DNA from 3 places in the Pseudomonas sp. FBCC-B545 genome. Region 1 is predicted to be linked to each of the others. Evidence: riboswitches for the same ligand, from Rfam matches in the RefSeq annotation. Region 1 holds a riboswitch; each other region holds the start of a gene.

The links. Region 1 has a riboswitch for cobalamin ahead of NMB39_RS16285 (CbtB domain-containing protein). Riboswitches for the same ligand answer to the same signal wherever they lie in the genome.
Positions count from the first base shown of each region.
Region 2: another riboswitch for cobalamin. It lies ahead of cobO (cob(I)yrinic acid a,c-diamide adenosyltransferase); the one in region 1 lies ahead of NMB39_RS16285 (CbtB domain-containing protein).
Region 3: another riboswitch for cobalamin. It lies ahead of NMB39_RS09785 (ABC transporter substrate-binding protein); the one in region 1 lies ahead of NMB39_RS16285 (CbtB domain-containing protein).

Region 1 covers NZ_CP101441.1:3,498,669-3,504,083, reverse strand. The annotation lists gene nfuA (Fe-S biogenesis protein NfuA) at 1-548, shown strand, start outside; gene cobM (precorrin-4 C(11)-methyltransferase) at 1,146-1,892, opposite strand; gene NMB39_RS16295 (cobalamin biosynthesis protein) at 1,962-2,354, opposite strand; gene NMB39_RS16290 (CbtA family protein) at 2,351-3,052, opposite strand; gene NMB39_RS16285 (CbtB domain-containing protein) at 3,064-3,252, opposite strand; cobalamin riboswitch at 3,351-3,564, opposite strand; gene NMB39_RS16280 (M10 family metallopeptidase C-terminal domain-containing protein) at 3,976-5,364, shown strand.
Region 2 covers NZ_CP101441.1:1,789,033-1,794,447, reverse strand. The annotation lists gene NMB39_RS08365 (cobyrinic acid a,c-diamide synthase CobB) at 1-1,390, opposite strand, end outside; gene bluB (5,6-dimethylbenzimidazole synthase) at 1-2, opposite strand, end outside; gene cobO (cob(I)yrinic acid a,c-diamide adenosyltransferase) at 1,387-1,998, opposite strand; cobalamin riboswitch at 2,080-2,325, opposite strand; gene NMB39_RS08355 (PQQ-dependent sugar dehydrogenase) at 2,425-3,738, shown strand; gene NMB39_RS08350 (C40 family peptidase) at 3,888-4,427, opposite strand; gene NMB39_RS08345 (C40 family peptidase) at 4,572-5,201, opposite strand; gene hda (DnaA regulatory inactivator Hda) at 5,411-5,415, opposite strand, start outside.
Region 3 covers NZ_CP101441.1:2,106,358-2,111,772, reverse strand. The annotation lists gene NMB39_RS09800 (M4 family metallopeptidase) at 1-633, opposite strand, end outside; gene NMB39_RS09795 (DNA/RNA non-specific endonuclease) at 768-1,697, shown strand; partial or broken gene NMB39_RS09790 (outer membrane lipoprotein carrier protein LolA) at 1,706-1,795, opposite strand; cobalamin riboswitch at 1,819-2,012, shown strand; gene NMB39_RS09785 (ABC transporter substrate-binding protein) at 2,117-3,127, shown strand; gene NMB39_RS09780 (FecCD family ABC transporter permease) at 3,124-4,128, shown strand; gene NMB39_RS09775 (ABC transporter ATP-binding protein) at 4,125-4,889, shown strand; partial or broken gene NMB39_RS09770 (GNAT family N-acetyltransferase) at 5,050-5,247, opposite strand.

The DNA.
Region 1 (5,415 bases):
ACCTGGCTGACCTGCTGTCCAAGCAGAACACCCCGGGTATTGGTATCCGCGTCTTTATCACCCAGCCCGGTACCCAGTACGCCGAGACGTGCATCGCCTACTGCAAGCCGGGTGAAGAGAAACCTGAAGACACCGCCCTTGGGCTGAAAAGCTTCACCGCCTACATCGATGCCTTCAGCGAAGCCTTCCTCGATGACGCCGTGGTCGACTACGCCACCGATCGCATGGGCGGCCAGTTGACCATCAAGGCCCCCAACGCCAAGGTGCCGAACGTCAACGCTGATAGCCCGGTCAACGAGCGCATCAACTACTACCTGCAAACCGAGATCAACCCAGGGCTGGCCAGCCATGGCGGCCAGGTGAGCTTGATCGACGTAGTGGATGACGGCATCGCCGTATTGAAATTCGGCGGCGGCTGCCAGGGCTGCGGCCAGGCAGACGTGACCCTGCGTGAAGGCATCGAGCGCACTTTGCTTGAGCGCATTCCGGAGCTCAAGGGCGTACGTGATGTGACTGACCACACGCAGAAAGAAAATGCCTACTACTGAGTAAGGTGTTCACTGCGAAGAAAAAACGGCGCCCCGTGAGCGCCGTTTTTTTTGCTTAAAATTCATTGGCTTATGATATCTATCTAATAATAAGGATTAAGTGTTGGAGGGGCTTGCCCGCGATAGCCATGGGTATCTACACAACTGTGGAACAGCCAACGGTAACCACGATGCGCAGCGAGCCGCTCTTGATCTTGCTTTTGATCTTGGGCGCCCCGTTAAACCACGCTGGCCGGAATTCGACAGGGATTTGGGGGGTAAACCGGCAGGGATGCCGGTTTAGCCGCCCCGCGCCATGGATGGCGCGTGGCGGCGGCCCCCCAAATCCATGTCGGATTACGGGCACACCGAGCCTAGGCGAGGTGCCGAGTGGTGGGGCAAGAGCCTTTTGGTTACTTTTGGGCTCTTTTCAAAAGTGACCCGCTGTAAGAGCGGAACCAATAGTCGCCGTTACCTAAACAATGGATATGTACTCGGTCTAAAACCAAGACCCCGGTCGGCTCTAAGGCCGCCATCGGGGGCAAGCCCCCTCCCACATTCTGTTCTATGTTTATTCATTTAAATCAACGGGTTGGTTTGATTTTGTGAAGTAAAAAATCAAGGTCTGTACAGGTGCGCATGTCCCGCCCGATACAGTGACGACTCGCTGAAAGTGTCATTGGCCAGCACCCGGCCCACCACAATCAACGCCGTACGCCGGAACCCCTTGGCCGCGACCTTTTCGGCAATATCCGCCAAGGTGCCCACCGCCCAATCCTGATCCGGCCAGGTTGCACGGTGTACCACGGCTATCGGGCAATCGGCGCCATAGTGCGGCAGTAACTCGGCGACGATCTTCTCCAGATGATTGACCCCCAGGTGAATCGCCATGGTCGTGCCGTGCCGGGCCAGGCTGTCGAAATTCTCGCCGGCAGGCATGCTGGTTTTATCGGCATAGCGGGTCAGGATCACGCTCTGGGCAATGTCCGGCAGGGTCAGCTCGGTTTCCAGCAGCGCCGCGCAAGCGGCTATGGCCGTGACCCCGGGAATGATCTGGAAGGGAATGCCCAGCTCACGCAAGTGACGGATCTGCTCGCCAATCGCCCCATACAGGCTTGGGTCGCCGGAGTGCACGCGTGCCACATCCTGGCCTTGTCCATGGGCGGTCTTGATCAAGTCGATGATCTGCTCCAGGTGCAGTTCGGCGCTGTTGACCAGCTGTTGCGCCTGATGGCCCTCCAGCACCGCCGCGGGCACCAGCGAGCCGGCGTAGATGATCACCGGGCAACTGCGGATCAGCCGCTGGCCCTTGACGGTGATCAGTTCCGGGTCGCCGGGGCCTGCGCCGATGAAGTAGACGGTCATGGGAAATTCCTGTTGAAAACGGGTGAGCATGAAGATTATTCATGATCGATAACGGCAATTATCGGGATTTTAACCGGCGCAGGCTAATGCAAAGGTGGCCTGGTTGGTTTTCCTGCGGGTAATCAGCAGACGGGCAGGGTTGCCAGAGAGGTGTTCGGCCATGGCCAGGGCAGCGCTTTCGGCCACGCCATAACAGCCGACATGGGCAAAAGCGACCGCTGACTTATGGCTCAAGCGCTGTTCATAACCGGCCAGTTGTTCGGCATTGAAGCACTGTAGCGGTAGGCCCAGCTGGTGAGCGAGGGCCAATAAACCGGGCTCATCCTGCTTGCGATCAAGGCTGGCCAGGGCGGTGATACGCTGGCGTTCAATGCCGCGCTCGGCGAGGGCGGCGTCAAACAGGTCCAGAAGGGCGTGAACATCACAACCGCGCTGGCACCCCAGGCCGACCACCAGGATCATGCCGAGTATCGATCGTCGCGGTGGCGGCGGAATAACCAGGCGCTGATCAGGCCAAGGGCCAGCCAGAACGCCACGTTGGTCAATTGCGAGGCAATCTGGAATTGTGCCTCGAGAGCCTCCGGGGCCAGCATCGAGTGCACCTGCGGCTGCGGTGCGCCGATTACGTGGGGCACGGCAAGGATCGCCACGCCCAGCACTTTCAACAGCCAGTTGCGGCCGAACACGATTAGCGCAATACCGGCGGCGGTAGCGGCGGCGGTGCCGATCCACCAGCTCTGGCGCAGCGCCAGGTCAGCCGCTGCCGTACCCGGCAATTCCGGTGGCAGGCCCAGGGTGGGCGCCAGCACGAAGGTCGCGTAACCCGCCAGGCCCCACAGCAAGCCATGGCCGGTGCGGGTCGGTGCACGCAGGGTGTACAGGCCGGCGAGCATCAGTGCAAATCCAACGGCAACCACCAGGTTGCCACCGGTGGTGGAGAGCACCCGCTGCCAGCCATCTTCCGGCTCCCAGGCTTCGGCGTCGTGGGTGTGCGCAGCGGCGCTGGCATGCTCATGGGTGACTTCGGTGGTTGCCGGCGGCTTTTCATAGGTCTCCGCCTGCAAAATCAACGGTGCAACCCACAAGCTTTGCAGCAGGGTCAGCAGCAGGGCGGCGAACAAGCCGGTGAACCCTGCGGTCCGGGCAATGCGTTTGATCATGTCGGCAGCTCTCAGTGGCACGGAAACGCAGCGCTGTGGCGGGTATCGTGGGCCGCGTTGTGCACCGCCTCGATATGGGAGAAACCGGCGAAATACACCAGGCACGCGCCAAGGATCGACGCACCGATTGCGGCGGTCAGGCGTTGGCTCAAGGTGGCAGTGCTGCTGGCGGAGTGCGAGGTGCTGGTGGTGATCGACATGGCGCGTCCCTATCAGGTGTCAGGGTGAAACGAGCGCATGCAAACCACGCGAGCCAGGGCACGCAGGGTTTTGAACAGCGCCCGCCCACCGCGGGTTTGTTATCTGATTTTTTCGGGCCGGTCTCCGGGCTTGCGAGGGGCGGCTCTTGGAAGAGTTCCACCTGATAAGCGTCTCCTTCCCATGCACAGCACAGTGGATTTGACGCTTCGCTCGCTTACCGTTGCGGGGGCAGCACCGGACTTGCCATAGGTCTATGGCGCACCGGTTTCCCGTTTCACCCTGTGAAGGGCACCCGAAACAAGATGTGTAGGAGAGCATGCGGCGAGCGATTACGTCAAATGGCGGAATGCGCTGCCAAGGCAACGAGAGAGGTGGCCCTGTACGCGTCCACAATCTTTATTTACTTGTCGTTAGCGAATGCAGCGGAACATGAGCTTTTACATGTTTCAAAAGGAAGAAAGGTTATTCTTTCTGTTGCCGAAATATAAAAATATATTGTATGGGTGTAAGTGGGTTGTTCGGGCTTTTACTTACTTTTCAATAGGTTGTTGAGGCGGTATGTTCAGTGAACTAATGCTCCATTCGTAGCTTGGTTATTTAGAGTGATGCAGGCGTTGAATCGTTGGGCAAGCTGTCCGGGAACGCTTTTTGCGTTTCTCCCTACTGATGCTCGTGGTTGTGGTTTTGTCTCCCTTGAATAGTCAAAATTGATGGTGCCCATTGTGCAGATAACCAACAGCGTGCAACGCTCCTATAACCCGTCCGTAGAGGCTCAACAAAACAGCTCTTCCGATCCCACGTTGCGTAAGTTCGACCCGCATTTGAGGCCAATACCGGGTCTTGATAAGCCGGTTTTTACCGTGGACCAGATCGCCCAGCACCTCACCCGGGACGGCCGGAAATGGAATGACAGCAATGGTGATGGCGTCACGCAAGTCTCCTATACATTCGATACCCACGGACAAGGGGAGACTGCGTTCAATGCCACCCAGAAAAGCCAGGCCAGACTGTCCATGCAGTCCTGGGCCGATGTGGCGAACGTGTCTTTCGAAGAGCGTACTGGCCGTGGGGAAGGGCACCTGGCTTTTTCCAACAGTGAGGTGCCCCGGGTTGCATTCGCCCAATTGCCAGGTGGAGACGGTAAAGTCCTCATGAATCCCCGTTTTGGCACGAATGCTGCGCCTGCACTTAACAATCACGGCCGATATACGCTTACCCATGAAATAGGGCATGGACTGGGGCTTTTGCATCCAGCGGACTATGACAATAGCGGCGATTCCACCTACCCCAGTTACTATCGCGACGCCGTCTATGCCCAGGATACTCGTGGCCATACTGTCATGAGCTACTTCGATGCCAACTTAAGTGGTCAGAACCTTAAGGGAAGGTACTCTGCTGCACCATTGATGGGTGATATTGCTGCTGCCCAGCGGGTATATGGTGCCAACTATAGAACACGTAATTCAGACACCACCTACGGTTTTAACTCCAATTCGGGTCGAGACTATTATCAACTCGATCATCCCAGGAATACGGCATTATTCTGCGTGTGGGACGGTGGAGGTAACGACACATTGGATTTTTCCAGATATCGCCAAAACCAGACCGTCAACCTCAACGCTGAATCCTATTCCGATGTTGGAGGGTTACGGGGGAATGTTTCTATTGCCAAAGGCGTTACGGTTGAAAACGCAATCGGCGGTTCTGGTCATGATGCGATCATCGGGAACGATGCGGACAATGTGCTCAAGGGGGCAGCGGGCGCCGATTGGCTGAGGGGGGCAGGGGGGGCGGATACCTTTGCTTATGACCACGCCAGCGATTCCACGTTGGAAAATCCTGACCTGATCATGGACTTTGAGAGTGGCACCGACAAAATCGACATTTCGGTCTTGTTGAAAAACGCCGGTATTGGCGCCTTGACGTTTGTAAGGCGGCTATCGGGCGAACCTGGTCAAGCTGTTCTGGGTTACAACCGCCACACCAACCAGTCGAGGTTGGCTATTGATCTGACGGGCAACGGCCGTTTTGACTTTTTTCTCAAAAGCCACGGTCCGATAAATACACCCGACATCATTAGTAATGTTCCGGTTAAGTGGGCCTATTCCTAAAAAAGAAGCAGCATGCCAGCGGCTAGGGAGTAGTCGCTTCAACAGGCCGGC
Region 2 (5,415 bases), 1.7 Mb from region 1:
ATGGCCTCATCGGGGGCAAGCCCCCTCCCACATTGGATTGGGTTTCAACTCGGTCAACTGTGGGAGCTGGCTTGCCTGCGATAACGGTCTCAAGGTCTGGCGCGAACAACGCGGCCACCGCGCCAGGATTGGACGGGAAATAAAAGTGCACGTAGGACGCGGTCATCCGCCCTTGGCGGTACACCGCTTCGGCACCGCGCCCACCGTTGGGGCTCAGGCCGCGGGCAATCGGCGCCCATTCGGTGTTGGTCAGGGAATGGTGGTAGGTGTGGCCACGCAGGACACCTTCCGGCAGTTCGACGCTTTGCAGAGCCAGGGCTGCAAGTTTCTTTTGCATCACCGCATCGCCCTGTAGCAGGCCCACCAGTTCAGCACGAGAACCGTGCACATCGGTGAGCGAATCGAGCAGGTAGAGCATGCCGCCACATTCAGCAAGCAGCGGTTTACCGGCGGCGTGATGCGCACGGATGGCCTCCAGCATCGGGACATTGGCCGACAGGGCCTGGTGGTGCAATTCCGGATACCCGCCGGGCAGATACAGACTGTCAGCTTCCGGCAATTGGCGATCATGGATCGGTGAGAAAAAGCTCAGCTCAGCGCCCATCACCCGTAACAGGTCAAGGCTGGCGCCGTAGGTAAAGGCAAAGGCTTCGTCACGGGCCACGGCGATGCGCACGCCGGCGAGCAACGGCTCGGCCTCGATCACTGCGGGCGCGGCAAAGGTCACGGGCGGCGGCAGGGCCACTTCACAACTGCTGCCCAAGGCCTGGGCGGCGGCGTCCAGGCGCACATCGAGGTCATTCAATTCACTGGCTTGCACCAGGCCCAGGTGGCGGCTGGGCAATTCGATGCCGGTCTCTCGGGACAACGCGCCGTACCAGCGCAAGCCCTCGGTGAGGCTGCCTTCGAGCAACTGGGCATGACGCAAAGTACCGACGCGGTTGGCCAGCACGCCAGCAAACGGCAGGTCGGGTTGATAACGTGCCAGGCCCAGGGCCAGGGCGCCAAAGGTCTGGGCCATGGCGGTGCCATCGATCACGCCCAGTACCGGCACGCCGAAGTGCCGCGCCAGGTCGGCGCTGGAGGGCGTGCCGTCGAACAAGCCCATCACGCCTTCAATCAGGATCAGGTCGGCCTCCCCTGCCGCTTCCCAGAGCAGACGGCGACTTTCCTGCTCACCGACCATCCACATGTCCAGTTGATACACCGGCGCACCGCTGGCGCGCTCGTGGATCATCGGGTCGAGAAAGTCCGGCCCGCATTTGAACACGCGTACCTTGCGTCCCAGGTTGCGATGCAAACGCGCCAGCGCGGCGGTGACGGTGGTTTTGCCCTGGCCGGACGCCGGAGCGGCGATCAATACGGCCGGGCAATGACGAGGCTGATTCAAAGTTCGACGCCTTTCTGGGCCTTGATACCGGCCTGGAACGCGTGCTTGAGCATGCCCATTTCGGTGACGGTGTCGGCCATTTCAATCAGTTCGGGCTTGGCGCCGCGGCCCGTGACCACCACATGCTGCATCGGCGGGCGCGATTGCAGGTCGCTGAGTACCTGGTCCAGGTCCAGATAGCCGTGCTTGAGGGCAATGTTCAGCTCGTCCAGCACCACCAGGCCGATAGAGGCGTCTTGCAACATCGCACGGGACACGGCCCAGGCCGCCTCGGCGGCGGCAATGTCGCGCTGGCGGTCCTGGGTTTCCCAAGTGAAGCCTTCGCCCATCACATGGAAGCGCACCTGCTCGGGAAAGCGTCGGAAGAACAGCTCTTCGCCAGTGCTGTTGCGGCCTTTGATGAACTGCACCACACCGCACTGCATGCCATGGCCCATGGCGCGGGCCAGCATGCCGAAGGCCGAGCTGCTCTTGCCTTTGCCATTGCCGGTCAATACCAGCAACAGGCCGCACTCATTCGGTGAATTGGCGATGCGCTCGTCGATCACGGCTTTTTTGCGCAGCATGCGCGCCAAGTGGCGTTCGTCGCGGTCGGGGGAATCGGTCATGGCAGCTCTCCGTTGGGGCTGGACAAAAAACGGCGGGCAGGAAAAAAGAAAAAACAGACAGCCAAGCATCGCCCACCGTGATGCTGTTGAATGTTCAAGGCCGGTCTCCGGACTCATGAGTGGCGCGTCTTATCGAAGCAGCCGAGGGCGCGCCTTCCCATATCGCGGGCGATACAGTGGCAAACAGCACCGTCTTGACTCATTTACCGTTGCGGGGGCAGCGCCGGAATCGCGGCAACACTGTGTACAAGTGCGCTCACTCACCGGCTTCCCTGTTTCACTCTGCCGACGCGCACGCCACAGAGCACCTGGAACAAGCCGCGAAGGTTAGTGGGTTGGGGGTGGAGCGTCAATTAAAGCTGGCCTGGTACTTGAACCATCCGTACACCCTGCTTCTCTACCCTTACAGGTATCAAGGAGAAAACCATGCATAAAACCCGACTCGCCTTACTGATCATGCTCGCCGGTGGCCTCACCGCCTGCGGTGAAAGCTCTACCTTGCAGGTCTCCGACGGCACCGGGCCTGCGCCCAAGCTGCCGGAGCCGAACAAGACCCTGGTCCCCACCGTCAATATCGCCCCGGCCATTGGCTGGCCGGAGGGCGCCAAACCCACCGCCGCTGCCGGCACTCAGGTTGCCGCGTTCGCCGAGGGCCTGGATCACCCGCGCTGGCTCTACGTGCTGCCCAACGGCGACGTGCTGGTGGCCGAGACCAATGCACCACCCAAGCCGGACGATTCCAAAGGGGTGCGTGGCTGGGTAATGGAAAAAGTCATGGGCCGTGCCGGTGCCGGCGTGCCGAGCCCGAACCGCATTACGTTGCTGCGCGATGCCGATCACGATGGTGTGGCCGAAACCCGCACGGTGTTCCTGGAGAATCTCAATTCGCCCTTTGGCATGACACTGGTCGGCAACGACCTGTATGTGGCGGACTCGGATAAGTTGCTGCGCTTCCCCTATCAGCCGGGCGAAACCGCGATCAAAGCCCAGGGCACTAGGGTCGTGGACTTACCGGGCGGGCCTTTGAACCACCACTGGACGAAAAACGTGGTGGCCAGCAAGGATGGCAGCAAGCTGTATGTGAGCGTCGGCTCCAACAGCAACGTCGCCGAAAACGGCCTGGAGGCAGAGCAGGGACGCGCCGCGATCTGGGAAGTCGACCGCGCCACCGGCAAGCACCGCATTTTCGCCTCCGGGCTGCGCAACCCTAACGGCATGGCCTGGGAACCGCAGAGTGGCAAGCTGTGGACGGCAGTCAATGAACGCGATGAAATCGGCAGTGACCTGGTGCCCGACTACATCACCTCAGTCAAGGATGGCGGGTTTTATGGCTGGCCCTTCAGCTATTACGGCCAGCATGTGGATGTGCGTGTCACGCCGCAAAACCCTGATCAGGTCGCCAAGGCCATCGCACCGGACTACGCGGTAGGCCCTCATACCGCCTCACTGGGGCTGACATTCGCCGAGGGCAATAAACTGCCCGCGCAGTTCAGCAACGGCGCGTTTATCGGTCAGCATGGCTCATGGAATCGCAAGCCGCACAGTGGCTACAAGGTGATTTTCGTGCCGTTTGAAGGGGGCCAGCCAAAAGGACAGCCGGTGGATGTGCTGACGGGGTTTCTCAACAGCGATGAGAAAGCCATGGGTCGGCCGGTCGGCGTGGTGATTGATCAGCAGGGGGATTTGTTGGTGGCCGATGATGTGGGGAATAAGGTTTGGCGGGTTTCGGCAGCCAAGTAACCCATCTCAAAAACACCACAAAAACAATGTGGGAGGGGCGGTGCGACGATTCGACTTGCTCCCGATAGCGGCCTGTCAGCTGAGTATGTGCTGACGGTTACACCGCTATCGGGAGCAAGCCCCCTCCCACATTTGGATCTATGTACGACTTAAGGGTTGCGTGCCAGATTCCCGGGCAGCACTCGCTTTGCGCTCAGATAGGCATTCTGCCAATACGCTTTGGATAGCGTATCGAGCTTCACCGTACCGCCGGTTTGCGGCGCATGCACAAAGCGCCCTTCCCCGACATAAATCCCTGCATGGCTGACCCGCGAACCACCACCTGTGGCGAAGAACAGCAGATCACCGGTTTGCAGGTTCTGCTCGCTGACGTCCTGGGCACGCATCACGATCAATTCGCGGGTAGTGCGCGGCAGGGAGATACCGGCGGCGTCGCGGAATACAAAGCCAATCAGGCCGCTGCAATCAAAGCCCGAGTCCGGCGTGTTGCCGCCCCAGCGGTAGGGCGTGCCAACCAGGCCCAAGGCGCGGAAGAGCACATCTTCGGCAGCAGGCGAGAAATTTTGGGTGGCGTAGTTGAACACCGGCTTGGGCTTGACCGCTACAGGCGCGGGCGGCGGTGGGCGGCTCGCGCAGGCGCTGAGCAGCGCGACGCAAACAATAAGAATCAGGCGGGCCGAGGTCGACATGTGCAGAACAATCCTGGTCTGGATGCGGCTTTCGCTGCCGAACGTTGAAAACCAGAACGCGCAAGCAAAGCTCGCGCGAACGGATGACAACAATGTCCAGGGATTCTAGCGCTTACACGTCAAACTTCAAGTATCACTTTAACTTTACTTACTAGCGGTAACCGTAGTCGGGGCCATTGCTAGTGCGCGCTTGGCTTCGATGAAGGTTTTGCTCCAGTAGCTGTCACCCAGGTTATCGACCCGGACACCACCACTGCGGCGGCTGCTGGAGTGAATAAACTGGTTATCGCCCAAGTAGATACCGGCGTGGCTGACACGCCCACGACCACTGGTACTAAAGAAAAGCAGATCGCCCGGCTTGAGGTTGTTGCGTGCGACCAACGGTGCATCCACGTTGATCATTTCGCGCGTCGAGCGAGGCAGATTCATGCCGGCTTCTTCACGAAACAGGTAGCCGATGAAGCCGCTGCAGTCGAAACCAGCTTCAGAGGTACCGCCAAAACGGTAACGTGTACCGATCAGGGACTTGCCGCGCTCAAGGATACTGTCGGCCAGCAAAGGCAGCTGGTAAGGCTTGCTGCCGGAGAAATCGGCCAGTTCCTTTTCAGTGGCCAACTCTTCCTCATAAACAGTGGAAGACTGTGCGGCGACGAATTTTTGTTGAGTCTGTGGTTGTGGCTTCTGCTGCTCTACCACCTGCTGAGGGTGGGAGGCGCAACCAAACAACAGGGTAACGAGTGCGAGAGGCACGAGGGGTGCGAAGCGATTTAGCATGGGCACGACCGTGGCTGATGTGTAAAGAAGCCGAGACTATGCCCTCTATCACATCGATTTGCAAATTCAATCGTGATCTATGTGACTTCTGATTTCGACCATGACATCTAAGCCGTAATTCCATTTATCGCTGCTACTGCGTGGCCTGCTGGGCTCAAGCGCAGGTTTTCTGGCGCCTGAAAAGTGCCGAACCATGGCAAATCAACCACTTACC
Region 3 (5,415 bases), 1.4 Mb from region 1:
CTTCAACGCATACTGCTTGATCAGTGAACCGAACACGTCGGACAGCGACTCGTTCAACGCGCCGGACTGGTTGAAGTACATCAGCTTGGCCTCATCCTCGGTAACGCCATGGGCCAACTCATGGCCAATCACGTCGAGCGCCACGGTGAAGCGATTGAATAACTGCTGGTCACCGTCGCCGAAGACCATCTGGGTCGAATTCCAGAACGCGTTGTTATAGTCCTGGCCGAAGTGCACCGTGGCGTCCAGGGCCATGCCGGCATCGTCGATGGAATTGCGGTCGAATACCTGGTCGAAAAAATCGAAGGTCGCGCCCAAGCCTTCATAGGCTTCGTCCACCGCGGCATCGCCACTGGCCGGTTGCCCTTCGCCGCGGATCAGCTTGCCAGGCAGGCTGTCGGTGTTTTCAGCGCTGTAGATCGAGCGCTGTTTCTCGGCGCCCATGGCCAACGCCATGCGGGCTGGGCCCTTGGCGGGTACCGCGACCATGCGCAACGAGCGGAACGTGCTGTCCTTGGCGCGAGTGCGTAATGCGACTTCCCGTTGGGCTTTATCCCCGTGGCGGGCGATCTGGTCGAGCATATAGGGTGGGATCAGACAGAAAATCGGGTTGCGCGGCTGGCGAACACACATAAGCTGGCTCCTTTTTGGCGTGTGATGAACGTCCGGTAGCGGTTTCAGGATAGCCCTGTGTTCGCCACCTGGGCCAAATTGTCATGAGTTTGTGTTGCAGTGGTGTTTATCCGAGGCCCATAAGGAACATGCCCATGCCCGCCCGCACAGCCAAAATCGACCTTTCCCACCGCCCCAGGCTTTCCGACCTGCGCCCATTGGTCGCGCTCAGCCCCACCCTGCTGGAAGCCAGAACCGCGACACCGCGCGTCACCGCGGCCAAGGACCTCAAAAACCGCGATGGCTATGCCCATGATTTCCTCAGCGACTTCGTGGTGCCATGGCCCACGGTCGGCGAGCCACTGTCGAGCGACGTGCAACCCAAGCGCCTGGACTACACGCATTTCTCCATCACTATGTCGCGTTCCCGACGACTGGCGCTCTACGTGGGGGTGAATATCGACGGCTCAAAGCATGTGGACATCACGCGCAGCAACGACACTTGGGCCTACGATGGTCGCCTGCCCCTGGATGCGCAGGTAGGTGAAGACCTCTACGCCAGCAATGGCCTGGACCGCGGCCACCTGGTGCGGCGCCAGGACCCCAACTGGGGCGAGGAGGCCAACACCGCCAACTTCGACACCTTCCATTTCACCAACTGCTCGCCGCAAATGAGCGGCTTCAACCAGAAGACCTGGCTGGAACTCGAAGACTACATTCTTGACAACACCCAACGCTGGAAAGCCCGGGCCACGGTGTTTACCGGCCCGGTATTCGCCGATGACGACCGACTTTATCGTGGGGTGAAAATCCCCAAGGCGTTCTGGAAAGTTGTGGCCTACCTCGGCGACGATGGCAAACCCTCCGCCAGCGCCTACATGATCGACCAAAGCCGTGAGCTGGGGCAGCTCGACCTGGTGTTCGGCCAGCTTCGCACCTACCAGCGCAGCGTGATCCAGATCGAGCAACTGACCGGCATCCGCTTCGCCAACCTGGCCGACTATGACGGGTTCAGCAATGAAGAACGTGCGACAGGTACGCGGATTGAAGCGCTGATCCGCGGCCCCCAAGACATACGACTCTGAGAGCGGCCCATTGTAGGAGCGAGCTTGCTCGCGAAGCACCTGAGAGCGCTGCGGCGTATCAGGTTTCCCGCGTTATCGTTGACGACCTTCGCGAGCAAGCTCGCTCCTACAGGGGGTGATCGCTTACCATACCGCCGCCGGTTCCCGTATGGGACTAATAGGGAATTCGAAACGCCGCCCGCGACGTCAATCGAAACTGCCCCCGCAACTGTAGGTGCCGAGCCTGCTCCCCACTGCCACTGGACCCTGTCCGGGAAGGCGGGAGCGAGGCGACGACGCATCAGTCAGGAGACCTGCCGGCCCAGCAAAACCACTAACCGGCGGGGTGTCCGGGAAGGACATCCTTGCCTGCCCGATCGGCAGCGTTCGAGGCTGTATTTCCGAGCCGTACCGCCCCTGCTGCACTCGGAGATCACCCCATGCTGCCACGCGTTACCGCCCTGATCGCAGGCTTGGGTGCCTGTGCAATGGCCCAGGCCACGCCCACCCATTACCCGCTGACCCTGGAAAACTGCGGCAGTACCCTGACCTTCCAGCACGCGCCTGCACGCAGCGTAACCATCGGCCAGGCCGCCACCGAGATGCTCTACGCCTTGGGCGTGGGCGATAAAGTGGTTGGCACTTCGCTGTGGTTCAACAACGTGTTGGCGCAGTACAAGGCACAGGACGCCACCATCGAGCGCCTGGCCAACAACGAGCCGAGCTTCGAAGCGGTGATCGCCAAGCGCCCGCAACTGGTGGCCGCCGAGCTGGAATGGGTGGTGGGGCCACAAGGCGTGGTCGGCACCCGCGAGCAATTCCATGAGCTGCAGATCCCCACCTACCTGCTGCCCTCGGACTGCGAAGGCAAGGACAACCTGGTAGGTGCCGACGGCACGCGGCTGGAGCCGTTCCGCATCGACACGATTTATAAAAGCATCCGCCAACTGGCGCAGATTTTCGACGTCCAGGATCGCGGCCAGCAGCTCAACGACGAACTACAGGCGCGCCTGGCCAAGTCCATCGCCACCGCGCAAGGCAAAGGCTTGAAGCAAGCCAGCGCGCTGGTGTGGTTCTCCAGCGCCGAAATGGCCAGCGATCCGTACGTGGCCGGGCACAAGGGTATTCCGCAGTTCATGTTGCAAACCCTCGGCCTGCGCAATGTGGTGCAGTCCGATGAAGAATGGCCCGCCGTCGGCTGGGAAACCATTGCCAAGGCCAACCCGACGTTCCTGGTGATCGCACGCATGGATCGGCGCCGCTACCCCGCCGACGACCACGAGAAGAAACTCGCCTTCCTGCGCAACGACCCGGTGACCCGCAACATGGACGCGGTGAAAAACAACCGCATCATCATCCTCGATGCCCTGGCGCTGCAGGCCAGCCTGCGCACCTTCGATGGCCTGGAACAACTGGCCGCCGCCATCGACGGCTACGACCTGCCGAAATGATACGGACCCTGCTCGCCCTCACACTGCTGTTGCTCGCCCTGCTCGCCGGCGTGGCCATCGGCGAGACCGCCATCTCGCCACAGGTGGTGCTCAAGGTGCTCGCCAACAAGCTGTGGGCCGCGGGCTTCGTGCTCGACCCCATCGATGAAGGCGTGGTGTGGAACTACCGCCTGACCCGCGCCCTGGTGGCCGCTGCCTGCGGTGCGGGGTTGGCGACCTGTGGCGTGATCCTGCAATCGTTGCTGCGTAACCCGCTGGCTGATCCTTACTTGCTCGGCATCAGTGCCGGCGCGTCGACCGGCGCGGTCCTGGTCGCCTTGATTGGTGTGGGCGGCGGGCTGGTGTCGCTGTCGGCGGGGGCATTTGTAGGGGCAATGGCAGCGTTTGCGCTGGTGATCCTGCTGGCGCGGGCCAGTGGCTCGTCCAGCGGCACCGGGCAGATCATCCTCGCGGGCATCGCCGGCTCGCAATTGTTCAATGCCTTGACCGCGTTCCTGATCACCAAGTCAGCCAGCTCCGAGCAAGCCCGCGGCATTATGTTCTGGCTGCTGGGCAACCTCAGCGGCGTGCGCTGGCCGTCGGTGTGGCTGGCGGTGCCGGTGGCGATCGTTGGGCTGGCGGTGTGCCTGTGGCATCGTCGCGCATTGGATGCCTTTACCTTCGGCAGCGACTCGGCGGCGTCCCTGGGCATCCCGGTGCGTCGCGTGCAGTTTGTGCTGGTGGCCTGCGCTGCGCTGGTGACGGCGGTGATGGTGTCCATCGTTGGCTCCATCGGTTTTGTCGGCCTGGTGATTCCCCATGCGGTGCGCCTGCTGCTGGGCACCGGGCATTCGCGGTTGCTGCCGGCGAGCGCTCTTGGCGGCGCGTTGTTCTTGATTGCGGCCGATGTGCTGTCGCGCACCTTGATCAAGGGCCAGGTGATTCCCGTCGGTGTGGTCACGGCGTTGGTGGGCGCACCGGTGTTTGCGCTGATCCTGATTGGCCGCAGGAACGCGCGATGAGTGTGCTCAGTTGCACCGGCCTGGGTTTCAAGGTGCGTGACGCTGAGTTGCTGCGCGATGTTCACCTGGACGTGCAGCAAGGGGAAACCCTCGGCATCGTCGGGCCCAACGGCTCGGGCAAATCCACCCTGCTCAAATTGCTCGCCGGCTTACGCGCCCCGGCCAGTGGTGAAGTACGCCTGGGCGCCAAGCGCCTGGGTGAGCTGTCGCGCCGCGCCATCGCGCAACAGCTGGCGGTGGTGGAACAGCAGGCTGACACTGACGATGCCATCCGCGTGTTCGACGCCGTGGCCCTGGGCCGCACGCCATGGCTGTCGGCGCTGAGCCCGTGGTCTAGCGAAGACGACGCCATCGTCCGCCAGGCCCTGCACGACGTAGACGCCACCCACCTGAGCCACCGTGCCTGGCGCAGCCTCTCCGGCGGCGAACGCCAACGCGTGCACATCGCCCGAGCCCTGGCGCAACGACCGCGGATTCTGTTGCTGGATGAGCCGACGAATCACCTGGATATCCAGCATCAACTGGCGATCTTGAAAGGCGTGCAAGGCTTGCCGGTGACCACCTTGATTGCCCTGCATGACCTGAACCAGGCGCTGACCTGTAATCGCCTGGCCGTGCTGGATCGCGGACGATTGGTGGCGCTGGGTACGCCGTTGGAGGTGCTGACGCCAGAGCGCCTGCAAGAGACATTCGGGGTGCAGGGGCATTACCTCACAGACCCGTTCGACGGCGCGCAAATCCTGCGCCTGCGCCCTACCTGACCTGAAACACCTCGGTCAAAAATGTTGGAGGGGGCTTGCCCCCGATGAGGGAGTGTCAATGAATACACCTGGGGCTGACCCACCACCATCGGGGGCAAGCCCCCTCCCACATTTTTGACCCAGGGGTGTCAGCCAGGCCGCCGCCCCTGCCACATTTGATCTACAGAGGCCGGTGCATACGGGTGGTCTGCCATACCGGATCAGCTTCCACATCCACCACCTCGAATCCTTGCCGGATCCAGAAATCAATCGCCCCGGGCAGAAACGGGTGGGTATGCAGGTAAACCACTTCCACCCCGTCCGCCCGCGCCAGTGCCTCCAGCGAACGGTATAACTCACCCACCAGACCGCAGCGACGCCCTACCTGACACACCTGGGACAAATGTGGGAGGGGGCTTGCTCCCGATGAGGGAGTGTCAGTGAATACACCTGGGGCTGACCCACCGCCATCGGGGGCAAGCCCCCTCCCACATTTGACCGAGGTGTGTCAGTCAGGCCGCCAGCGGCGTACCCGTGATCGTCGCAT